2 regions of the Pectobacterium wasabiae CFBP 3304 genome follow, and region 1 is predicted to be linked to the other one. Evidence: predicted binding sites of a transcription regulator. Region 1 holds the regulator's gene; the other holds the start of a gene.
What was found. The regulator CRP, encoded in region 1, controls carbon source genes, mostly activating them, when cyclic AMP is high. The targets are predictions, from matches to a motif close to ATGTGANNNNNNTCACAT.
Positions count from the first base shown of each region.

Region 2: a site for CRP is predicted at 3,965-3,982, ahead of cdd (cytidine deaminase). Genes of this name have one in related genera too.

Region 1 covers NZ_CP015750.1:1,158,333-1,163,653, reverse strand. Annotated here, with positions in the region: gene argD (bifunctional acetylornithine/succinyldiaminopimelate transaminase) at 1-397, shown strand, start outside; gene crp (cAMP-activated global transcriptional regulator CRP) at 506-1,138, opposite strand; gene A7983_RS05275 (OsmC family protein) at 1,513-1,920, shown strand; gene A7983_RS05270 (phosphoribulokinase) at 2,083-2,952, opposite strand; gene A7983_RS05265 (YheU family protein) at 3,075-3,311, opposite strand; gene A7983_RS05260 (hydrolase) at 3,313-4,329, opposite strand; gene A7983_RS05255 (LysE family translocator) at 4,436-5,038, shown strand; gene A7983_RS05250 (ABC transporter ATP-binding protein) at 5,105-5,321, opposite strand, start outside.
Region 2 covers NZ_CP015750.1:3,533,878-3,539,198, reverse strand. Annotated here, with positions in the region: gene bioA (adenosylmethionine--8-amino-7-oxononanoate transaminase) at 1-69, shown strand, start outside; gene A7983_RS16025 (GH12 family glycosyl hydrolase domain-containing protein) at 309-1,103, shown strand; gene A7983_RS16020 (CidA/LrgA family protein) at 1,327-1,734, shown strand; gene A7983_RS16015 (CidB/LrgB family autolysis modulator) at 1,734-2,432, shown strand; gene A7983_RS16010 (PDDEXK-like family protein) at 2,444-3,784, shown strand; gene cdd (cytidine deaminase) at 4,043-4,933, shown strand; gene A7983_RS16000 (NAD-dependent malic enzyme) at 5,144-5,321, shown strand, end outside.

The DNA of each region.
Region 1 (5,321 bases):
GGTTGGGGTACACGGAACGACCTATGGTGGCAATCCGCTAGCTTGTGCGGTCGCTGAAGCCGCGCTGGATATCATCAATACGCCAGAAGTGCTGTCGGGCGTAGCGGATCGTCACGATCGCTTTGTTAGTGAACTGGAGAGAATCAACCAGCAGTACAGCGTATTTGATCAGGTACGTGGTATGGGGCTGCTGTTGGGTGCAGAGCTGAAACCGCAGTGGCATGGTCGTGCGGGCGAATTTCTGGCTGCCGCAACGGCACAGGGGCTTATGGTGTTGATGGCGGGGCCGAACGTCATTCGTTTTGTGCCGTCTTTGATCATTGATGAAGATGATATTGTGCAGGGGATGGCGAAATTCGCCAAAGCGGTCGCTCAAGTGGTTGATACCGCGAACTGAGTTCACGATATTTTGTGATAAACCGTTTTGTACGCATTGTGCGATAAAAAAAGCGTGAGGCCGAGGCTTCACGCTTTTTTATTGGTAGGGTAGTACTGCGACAGGGATTTAGCGAGTGCCGTAAACGACGATCGTTTTACCGTGTGCAGAGATCAGATTCTGGTCTTCTAACATTTTCAGAATGCGGCCCACGGTTTCACGCGAGCAGCCAACGATTTGCCCAATTTCCTGACGGGTAATTTTAATTTGCATGCCATCTGGATGTGTCATGGCATCAGGTTGTTTGGCCAGGTTGAGTAATGTTTGGGCGATACGGCCAGTCACATCAAGGAAGGCGAGGTTGCCGACTTTTTCTGAGGTTACCTGAAGTCTGTTTGCCATTTGCGCAGACAGGCGCATGAGGATGTCCGGGTTAACCTGAATGAGCTGGCGGAATTTTTTGTATGAAATTTCAGCCACTTCACAGGCGGTTTTTGCCCGAACCCAAGCACTGCGCTCCTGACCTTCTTCAAACAGGCCGAGCTCACCAATAAAATCGCCCTGATTGAGGTAGGAAAGAATCATTTCCTTGCCTTCTTCATCTTTGATTAGCACTGCGACAGAGCCTTTCACGATGTAGTAAAGCGTTTCTGCTTTTTCACCTTGGTGAATCAGCGTGCTCTTCGATGGATACTTGTGGATATGACAATGGGAAAGGAACCATTCGAGAGTTGGGTCTGTCTGCGGTTTGCCGAGAACCATTCGCTATCATCCTCTGTTGTAATTCACTGCGCAAATTACAGGGGTCAGAGTTCCCTGTACGGCGTGTTTAACTGCTAAAAAAATAAAATTCAGTCTAGGCAGAATGACGTCAGGGAATATACTGGAACCACTGTACCCTTGATTTTCCGGCTGCTACCTTGCCGCACCGTAAACGTGGCTGGGTATGTCTGGCTACGTCATCATCTTCTTCGTTTCTGGGTTTGTCCAGAAAAGGTCTATTCTATTTTTGTTTTAACACAGCTTTAATGATGTGTCTTGTGTTGTCTCGCTTCAGCATGACAAAGCTCTGATTAACGCTGGTTTTTGTACAGTAACGATATAAATTTTCAAAAAATTTTTAGTGGAGAGGCATCATGCAGGCTCGGGTAAAATGGGTTGAAGGCTTAACGTTTTTGGGCGAATCGGCATCAGGACATCAGATATTGATGGATGGTAATTCTGGCGATAAAGCGCCCAGTCCGATGGAAATGGTGTTGATGTCCGTAGGAGGATGCAGCGCGATTGATGTGGTATCGATTCTGCAAAAGGGCCGTAATGATGTGGCGGATTGTGAGGTGAAATTGACGTCGGAACGCCGCTCTGAAGCGCCGCGTTTATTTACCCATATCAATCTGCATTTTATTGTGACGGGGAAAGGATTGACCGATAAAGTCGTCGAGCGGGCGGTTGCCCTGTCAGCGGAAAAATACTGCTCTGTGGCATTGATGCTGGGCAAAGCCGTTGAGGTGACGCACAGCCACGAAATTAGAGTGCTGGCATAATCTTTTTCTTGAGGCACTAATGCTGATCACTTAAGCCCGCTATTAGGGGAAACACAGAGGAGGTTCCCGCAGGAGGCCTCACCCCTGTGGCCGGCTCGTGTATCTCGATGCTTAAACGATCGGCATTATTCTCTTGGCTCGTGTTACCGTGCCCAGCTTTGCTCATTCGATGGCTTTCCCTTCTATCAGTCGCTGCACCAGCGGTGCCATGATGAGCTCCATCGCCAGCCCCATTTTCCCGCCGGGAACGACCAACGTGTTGATGTGGGAGATAAACGAACCCTGCAGCATAGCGAGCAGATAGGGATAATCTATATTATCCAACCCCTGAAAGTGAATGACGACGAAGCTTTCGTCCAGTGACGGAATCGACTTGGCGGCAAACGGGTTAGAGGTGTCCACGGTAGGCACGCGCTGGAAGTTGATATGGGTGCGAGAGAACTGCGGCGTGATGTAGGTGATGTAGTCTTCCATGGAGCGGACAACGGAATCCATCACCGCTTCACGTGAATGGCCACGTTCATTGACGTCACGAATCAGCTTTTGAATCCACTCCAGGTTGACGATTGGCACCACGCCGACGAGCAAATCCACATGCTGTGCCACGTCATTTTGTTCGGTGACTACGCCGCCGTGCAGCCCTTCATAGAACAGGATATCGGTGGGTTCCGGCATCGGTTCCCACGGTGTGAATGTTCCGGGAACCTGATTATAGGGGATCGCTTCATCGTAGGTATGCAGGTATTTCCGCGTCTGGCCGCGCCCATGCAGGCCATATTCGATAAACGATTGTTCCAGCAGGCTGAAATCATTCGCTTCCGGGCCGAAATAGCTGATGTGTCGCCCTAAATCACGCGCTTTGCGGATTGCCATGTCCATTTCCGGGCGGGTATAGCGGTGAAAGCTGTCGCCTTCCAACTGGGCTGCGCGTAGATCAAACTGCTGGAAAATCTTACGAAAGGCCAGACTGGTTGTCGTGGTACCTGCTCCGCTGGAGCCGGTAACCGCAATAATCGGATGCTGATGTGACATAAGGCGCGTGACTCCATGATCGCGATGCCACATAGGCTGAAGCCTGCGTGCATCCTCAAAAAAGACGTAATGGTTCCCATTGTTAGCATGTTTGGCGCGCTCTTTCACGCCTTTCGCCATGATCAATAAGGGGCATGCCCTCCTGCATTGAGCTGGCCGCGTGGCATAATATTGAGAGTTTCATGTAACTCAGACCACACCAAAACTACGTCGCCCGATTGGAGTTGGCTGCGGATATCTTCCACTTTCTGTGCCAACGAGCGCTCCTGTTCGCCGTAGTCAGTGCCTTCGCGCAGCACGAACGATTCGATGATGTTATCCAGCGTTTCTGGATCGAGCTGTTGCCAGGGAATAATCACGCTATGTTTCCTGAGTAAAAAGGGTTCCTGAAGAAGAATCGGTGGCGTGGTCCAAAAATGGGCTAAGCCAGTTGGGAATGCGCTGTTCCAGCCACATTTCCGGTTTCAATAACGTACCACTTACGAAGCCGACGTGCCCACCATGTTCCGTTAGCTGATACTCAATATTAGACGGTAACTGCGACAGATCGGGAATCACCTCCGGCGTCATGAAAGGATCGTCTTTTGCGTGGATGATCAGCAGCGGTTTGCGTATTTTAGGCAATAGCGGCAGAGCACTACAGCGTCGATAGTAGTCAGCCGCATCGCGAAAGCCGTGGATACGTGAGGTAATGACGTCATCAAACTCGCGTAACTGACGGATTCGCTTCAACTGCGGCAACTGAATCGGCAGCGTGTCTGGGTAGGCTGCCAGCTTGCGGCCGGCGTTTTGTTTCAACAGACGCAGCAGGTAGTGCTGATAGACGCGCGAGAAACCTTGTTCCATCCGACGGCTACAGGGCTCGAGCATTAAGGGGGCGGAAACGATGGCGGCGGCGGACAGGGAACAGGCTTCGCCCTGCTGACCGAGCAGGTAGGCCAGCATGTTGCCGCCGAGAGAAACGCCGATGGCGGCGGTAGGAGCCCCGCCCAGCGTCTCTTGCATCCAATGCAGAAAATAGCTGGCATCGCTGGTTTCACCGGAGTGATAAATACGCTTCATCCGGTTGGGCTTACCGCTGCACCCGCGAAAATGCATGATGACGGCCAGCCAGCCACGCTGTTTGCAGGCATGCAGCAGGCCGTGGGCATAGGGACTATGAAAACTGCCTTCCAATCCGTGAAACAGCACCACGCGCGGTTTATGCTTAGCCTGCTCGGGCGCTTCGCTCCACGCCAGATCGACAAAATCGCCGTCGGGTAATTCAAGCGGCTGCCAGACTGGCGAGAACTGCGCGTGACGCCGAATCAGGCGCGGTAATAGCGTTTGCAGATGCGGATTATGGGCACCGCTTAGCGGACGAAAATGGTCATGCATAAAGGATATGAAAATCTTGTTGTCGGCTCTTGTACGATCAATATCACACTGTTAGCTTCAATGCTGCCAGTTGGTACGACATTTGGGTCAGGAGCGCCCACAAATAATGGAACTGAGTTTATTTCTTTCGATGTTGGGTTTTCTGTGGGTAGCGGCTATCACGCCGGGGCCGAATAATATGCTGTTGACGACCTCGGGCGCGAATTTTGGCTTTATGCGTTCACTGTGGTTGATGGTCGGCATCATGCTGGGGATGCAGAGTATTTTGCTGCTGGTGGCATTCGGCGTCGGCGGTTTGATTCTGATTTACCCTTCGCTGCATTTTATCCTGAAAGTCCTCGGTAGTGCTTACCTGCTCTGGCTGGCGTGGAAAATCGCCACGGCGGCTTACGAACGGCTGGAAACGTCCGTTGCTCCGCCCCAGCCGATCCGGCTTTATCAAGGGTGGTTACTACAATTCCTGAACCCAAAAGCGTGGCTGATGGCGCTGGGCGCGGTTGCCAGTTTTAGTCTGGCGGGTGAAGGCTATAACCATTCGGTGATCGCGATAAGCATCGGCATTGTGCTGGTGAATTTGGTTTCCGGCGTCATCTGGCTCGGGTTTGGTACGATGATTGGGCGACTGCTGCGCAGTAAGAAAGCGTGGATTATCTTCAATGTGTCAATGGGGCTGCTGACCGCCGCCTGCGTGCTGTTGATTTGGCATTAGTGCTGGTTTGATAAAGTCGCGAGCGGTTTTTCGCTCGCGACGCCTTTCCGGTGAGAGAGACCAGATTCATTCGCTCTGCATCATCTGCTCTAACTGTTCCTGCGCATCCAGCCAGGACAGTTCTGTTTCTTCTAGCTCGATTTTTACTTTGGTTTGTTGTTGCAGGCAGTCAGTGAGTTCGGCCTTACGGCTGATATCGTAGATTGCACTGTCCGCCAGTCGGGCTTCAAGCGCTGCCAGCGTTTCACCCAGCTTTTCCATCTGCTGCTCAAGCTTGGTTATC
Region 2 (5,321 bases), 2.4 Mb from region 1:
CCTGATGAACTGCGTAAACTGACCGATGCCGTCTGCGCGGCCATCCACAACGCACAGTTATTTGAATAATCAGTAAACTAAGGCGCACACTTACGTGCGCCTTAAAATAACGCCCTGATTTTATTTCACATTATTTATATTTATTACGATTTTAATCATTTTCCCATGAATTGGATTATTCCGACAGAGTAGAAATAACATAAACGGTTAAACTCACTCCATCTCAGATTTAATCATAGACACGCGATAACGATGTGTTAACTTTTAGATTAAAATATCTCAATGATATATTTAAAAAGAGATTCATTATGCAGACTGTGAATACCCAGCCACACCGTATTTTCTGCGTATTATTGCCCGCAGTATTTTCTTCGTTGCTACTCTCATCACTAACGGCGTCTGCCGCCAGTTCATCAAACGATGCGGATAAATTCTATTTCGAGAATAATAAATATTACCTATTCAATAACGTATGGGGAAAAGATGAAATAAAAGGATGGCAGCAAACGATTTTCTATAATAGTCCAACCAGCATGGGGTGGAACTGGCACTGGCCAAGCAGCACCCACAGTGTTAAAGCCTATCCTTCACTGGTGAGCGGCTGGCACTGGACGGCGGGCTATACGGAAAATAGCGGATTGCCGATACAATTATCCAGTAATAAAAGTATCACCAGCAACGTCACTTATTCTATCCAGGCTATGGGTACTTACAACGCCGCTTACGACATCTGGTTCCATACTACCGATAAAGCTAACTGGGACTCGCCCCCTACCGACGAATTGATGATTTGGCTCAATGATACCAATGCAGGCCCTGCGGGTGATTATATTGAAACCGTTTTCATCGGCGGTAGCAGTTGGAACGTATTCAAAGGCTGGATCAACGCGGATAATGGTGGAGGGTGGAATGTCTTTTCCTTTGTCCATACTTCCAGCACCAACAGTGCGTCACTCAATATTCGTCACTTCACCGACTATTTAGTGGAGACAAAGCAATGGATGAGCGATGAAAAATACATCAGCAGCGTTGAGTTTGGCACCGAGATCTTTGGCGGCGATGGACAGATCGACATCACCGAATGGCGTGTAGACGTAAAATAGAGCTTCTGGCGTTACTATTCCTCCCCGCCCAGCCGCAATAAATACGTTAACGTAGGGCTGAACCGGATTGGTCTCATCAACGTTCTCTTTTCATTTTCAGTTCAGACCGATTTTGCCTATTCTTTAGGCAGGAACACCTTCCCCCCACAACAAAATTCGTGAGCTGTGGCACGTAAATTTCATTAGCGTTATGATAATCCCCTCGGCTAATCAGGAATTTCCCATGCGTAATACGTTCATCGTTTGCTGGCAGTATTTACGCGCTTTCGCATTGATTTATCTCTGCCTGCTGGCAGGCAATGCGGTATCCGCGTTACTTCCGTTCACTATCCCCGGCAGTATCATCGGTATGCTGGTCCTGTTCACCCTGCTCTGCTCACAGGTTCTGCCCGCGCAGTGGGTGAAACCGGGCTGCCACCTTCTTATTCGCCATATGGCATTGCTATTCGTTCCCATTGGGGTCGGCGTCATGAATTATTACGATCTGGTCAGCCAACAGTTTGGCCCTATCGTGGTTTCCTGTCTGATTAGTACCTTTATTGTGATGTTGGTTGTCGGTTTTAGTACCCAGATTATGCAGCGTGAACGCGCCCTAGCCAGCGATCGCTCGCCCCCGAAGGATAATGAATAATGTTCAGCTATTTATGGTGGTCACTGCCGCTGACTCTGCTGGTTTTTTTCGCCGCGCGTAAGCTGGCCGTGCTGACCAAGCTCTCCTTGTTGAATCCACTACTGGTGTCGATGGCGATTATTATTCCGCTGCTGCTGGTGTTGAAAATCCCCTACGAGCATTATTTTCAAGGCAGCAAAGTCCTTAACGACCTGCTGCAACCCGCAGTCGTCGCGCTAGCGTTTCCACTTTATGAACAGTTGCACCAAATTCGCGCCCGCTGGAAGTCGATCATCAGCGTGTGCTTCATCGGTAGCCTGACGGCGATAATCTCCGGTACGCTGGTGGCGCTGTGGATGGGAGCATCGCCGGAAATTGCGGCCTCAATACTGCCGAAGTCCGTCACTACACCGATTGCGATGGCGGTAGCCAGTTCCATCGGCGGCATTCCTGCTATCAGCGCCGTCTGCGTGATTTTTGTTGGTATTCTCGGTGCGGTATTCGGCCACAGCCTGTTCAATCGAGTGGGCATCAAAACCAAAGCCGCACGTGGGTTGTCGATGGGCACCGCTTCGCACGCACTCGGCACGGCACGCTGCGCTGAAATGGATTATCAGGAAGGGGCGTTCAGTTCACTGGCGCTGGTGATATGTGGGATCATCACCTCGCTGATTGCACCATTGGTATTCCCTCTGTTACTGAATATTGTTGGTTATTGAATTTTTCATAAATGAAAACGGAGAAACAAGATATGGAAATGCAGGAATTTTACGACTTTCTCATGGACGATCGGTTACTCGAGTTACGAGAAAAACTACGCACTTCAGATAATATCCTTGATGTCATCAACCTTACCGAAAATCAAAATTCCAGCATGCTCGCGTGGTGCCTGAACCCCAATGAAGGACACTGTCAGGGCGATGCCGTCATCAAAGATTTTCTGACCGCGGCTTATCAGGCTGGTCATGAAACAAATAAATCCGCCAATAAAAAGTTCTTTGCAAAATGGACGCCGGGCCGTATCCAGTCGACAAGTTTTGGCTCGGCTTTTATGACGCGTGAATTTGGTATTAATGACAGTGCAGGTTCGAAACGCCGCCTCGATCTTTTTTTAATCGATATGGCAAATAAGTTCATTGTTACCATTGAGAACAAAGTGGAAGCATCGCTATCTTGTGAGCAACTCGATGATTATTGCGATGCGGTCAATACAGCGTTCTCACGTAAATCCGTGTTCAAAGGCTACGATTTTGCCTATATCGTTATGGATAAAAAGCTGGAAACCTACAGCGAAGAGAAACTGGCAGAATTGGGCGATAAATGGGCATTATTAAGCTACCAATGGCTGGAGCAAGCCGCTCGGCGTGCTCGTCTGCAATTGCAAAATAACAACGCTGCGGCACAGCTACTCATGGCCTACTGTCAGAAACAGGCACAGTGGCAAGATCCAAATGAAAAACATATTTCTGAATTGTCCGCTCAACTAGCCGCACAGTATGAATCGGTGATTGATCGTCTGTCTGAGCTAAAAAAATTAAAACCAACAGAGTGGAAACCGACGCACCTGGAAGGGGTTGAGGGTGAAGCCCTGCTTTTTATGCAGCAAAACGATCAACTGTGCGATCAACTCATTCAGGCTAAAGGCATTTCCGGTATTTTGGTTACTCTGCGCAAATCATTCCCACTGTTGGCAGAAGATCATTTGGAAATAGGCAGAACCTGGTTGAATGTCACGATGCCCGCCATACTCGCGCTGAGGCACCCAGATAATGGCTATTGGCCAATTTATGTCAGTGTCGTCCGCGAAAATGGCCCTAATTCTCCGTTTACCCTTTCGCTGGTTTACTACGAAGACAACATATCGAAAGAATTGTGCGATGTTCCAGAACTACATCGGTTATTGCGCTCTCATTATCCCAATCTGGAAAAGAAACAGCGCCGACAGTGGAAAATTGCGGCCAAAAAAGAAGGTATCTCAACACAAACTATTGCCGAGGAAACGGTGAAGTTTCTCCAAAAGATTGGAAAACTGCTGGAAACAGCCAGAGAGAAAAAGATCGTTCTTAATTAAACCTGCGAGTCCAACGATACAAAAGCGTACAACAGAGCATAACAAGCCCCCGGTTGTACGCTTTTTTGTCTCACCGATTGCAGTTGTAGGAGAGGAAACCGATATAAGGGAGCAGCACAGGGATAAAAATTGAGATACATCTCGCATTTAATGATCAAGTTGCAGTCATTTCATTCAACAAAGAGACTTTGATCACAATTTATTGTTACTCTGCTTTCTAACATGACGTCATTGACGGGCAAAAAAGAGTAAACCGACATGCATCCACGATTTGAAAACGCCTTTCAGCAATTACCTACCAACCTGCAAACCGCACTCGGTCCCGTGCTCGATAAACCCGATTTTGCCGCGATGCTAACCGCTGACGACGTGAATGCAATCTGCGAAGCCAGCCAAATAGATACCGACACGTTAGCCTTTGCGCTATTACCCCTGGCAGCCGCCTGCGCGCAAGCCTCCATCTCGCATTTTCAGGTTGGTGCGGTTGCACAAGGGCTCAGCGGGAATTTCTACTTTGGCGCAAACATGGAGTTCACCGCCGTTCAGCTTCAACAAACGGTTCACGCGGAACAGAGTGCCATCAGCCACGCCTGGCTGCGCAATGAACGTGGGTTGCGGGCAGTGACCGTGAACTATACGCCATGCGGCCACTGTCGCCAGTTCATGAATGAATTGCGCAATGCGGCATCGCTGCGTATTCAACTGCCGGGTCGCCAGCCTGCGGTGCTTAGTCACTATCTGCCCGATGCCTTTGGCCCTGTCGATCTGAATATTGACACCCTGCTGATGGATGACATCAACCACGGCACGACGTTGCAGAATGTGAATACGCTAGCGCGTCAGGCGCTGGATGCCGCTAACCGTAGCCACGCGCCTTACAGCAAAGCGATTAGCGGAATAGCGTTGGAAACCGCGAGTGGCAACCTTTATACCGGCCGCTATGCAGAAAATGCAGCATTCAATCCCAGCCTACCGCCCTTGCAAACCGCGTTAAATCTGATGAACCTTGCCGGCGAAGATCCTCGTACCATTACACATGCCGCTATCGTTGAACGCCGCAATGCGACTGTCAGCCACTGGGCGATCTCACAAATCATGCTGGCCGAACTGGGTTGCACCGACGTTGAGCACCACTTTATTGAGGAATGATGGCGGCGAGAAGCGCAAAAAATCGGCGCCGTGAAGGTGAAAAAAAGAGAGGTGAATCGATAAAGCCTGTCTTTTGCTTAATATGCAAGCCATCTGTAACTATTTAAATTAACATTCCCTGTACATATTCTCTGGGTAATTTAAGATCCGCAGCAGTTTCTCATCGACAACACCTGAATTTCTTTTCTGTTACCCGAAGAGTAAAAAGTCATGGAATTAGAATACGAAAGCAAACGTCCTCTTTACATCCCCTATGCTGGTCCGATCTTGCTCGAATTTCCCCTGCTGAATAAAGGCAGCGCGTTTACTGAAGAAGAGCGTGCTGATTTTAATCTCGCAGGTCTGCTGCCAGAAGCCGTTGAAACCATCGAAGAACAGGCAGAACGCG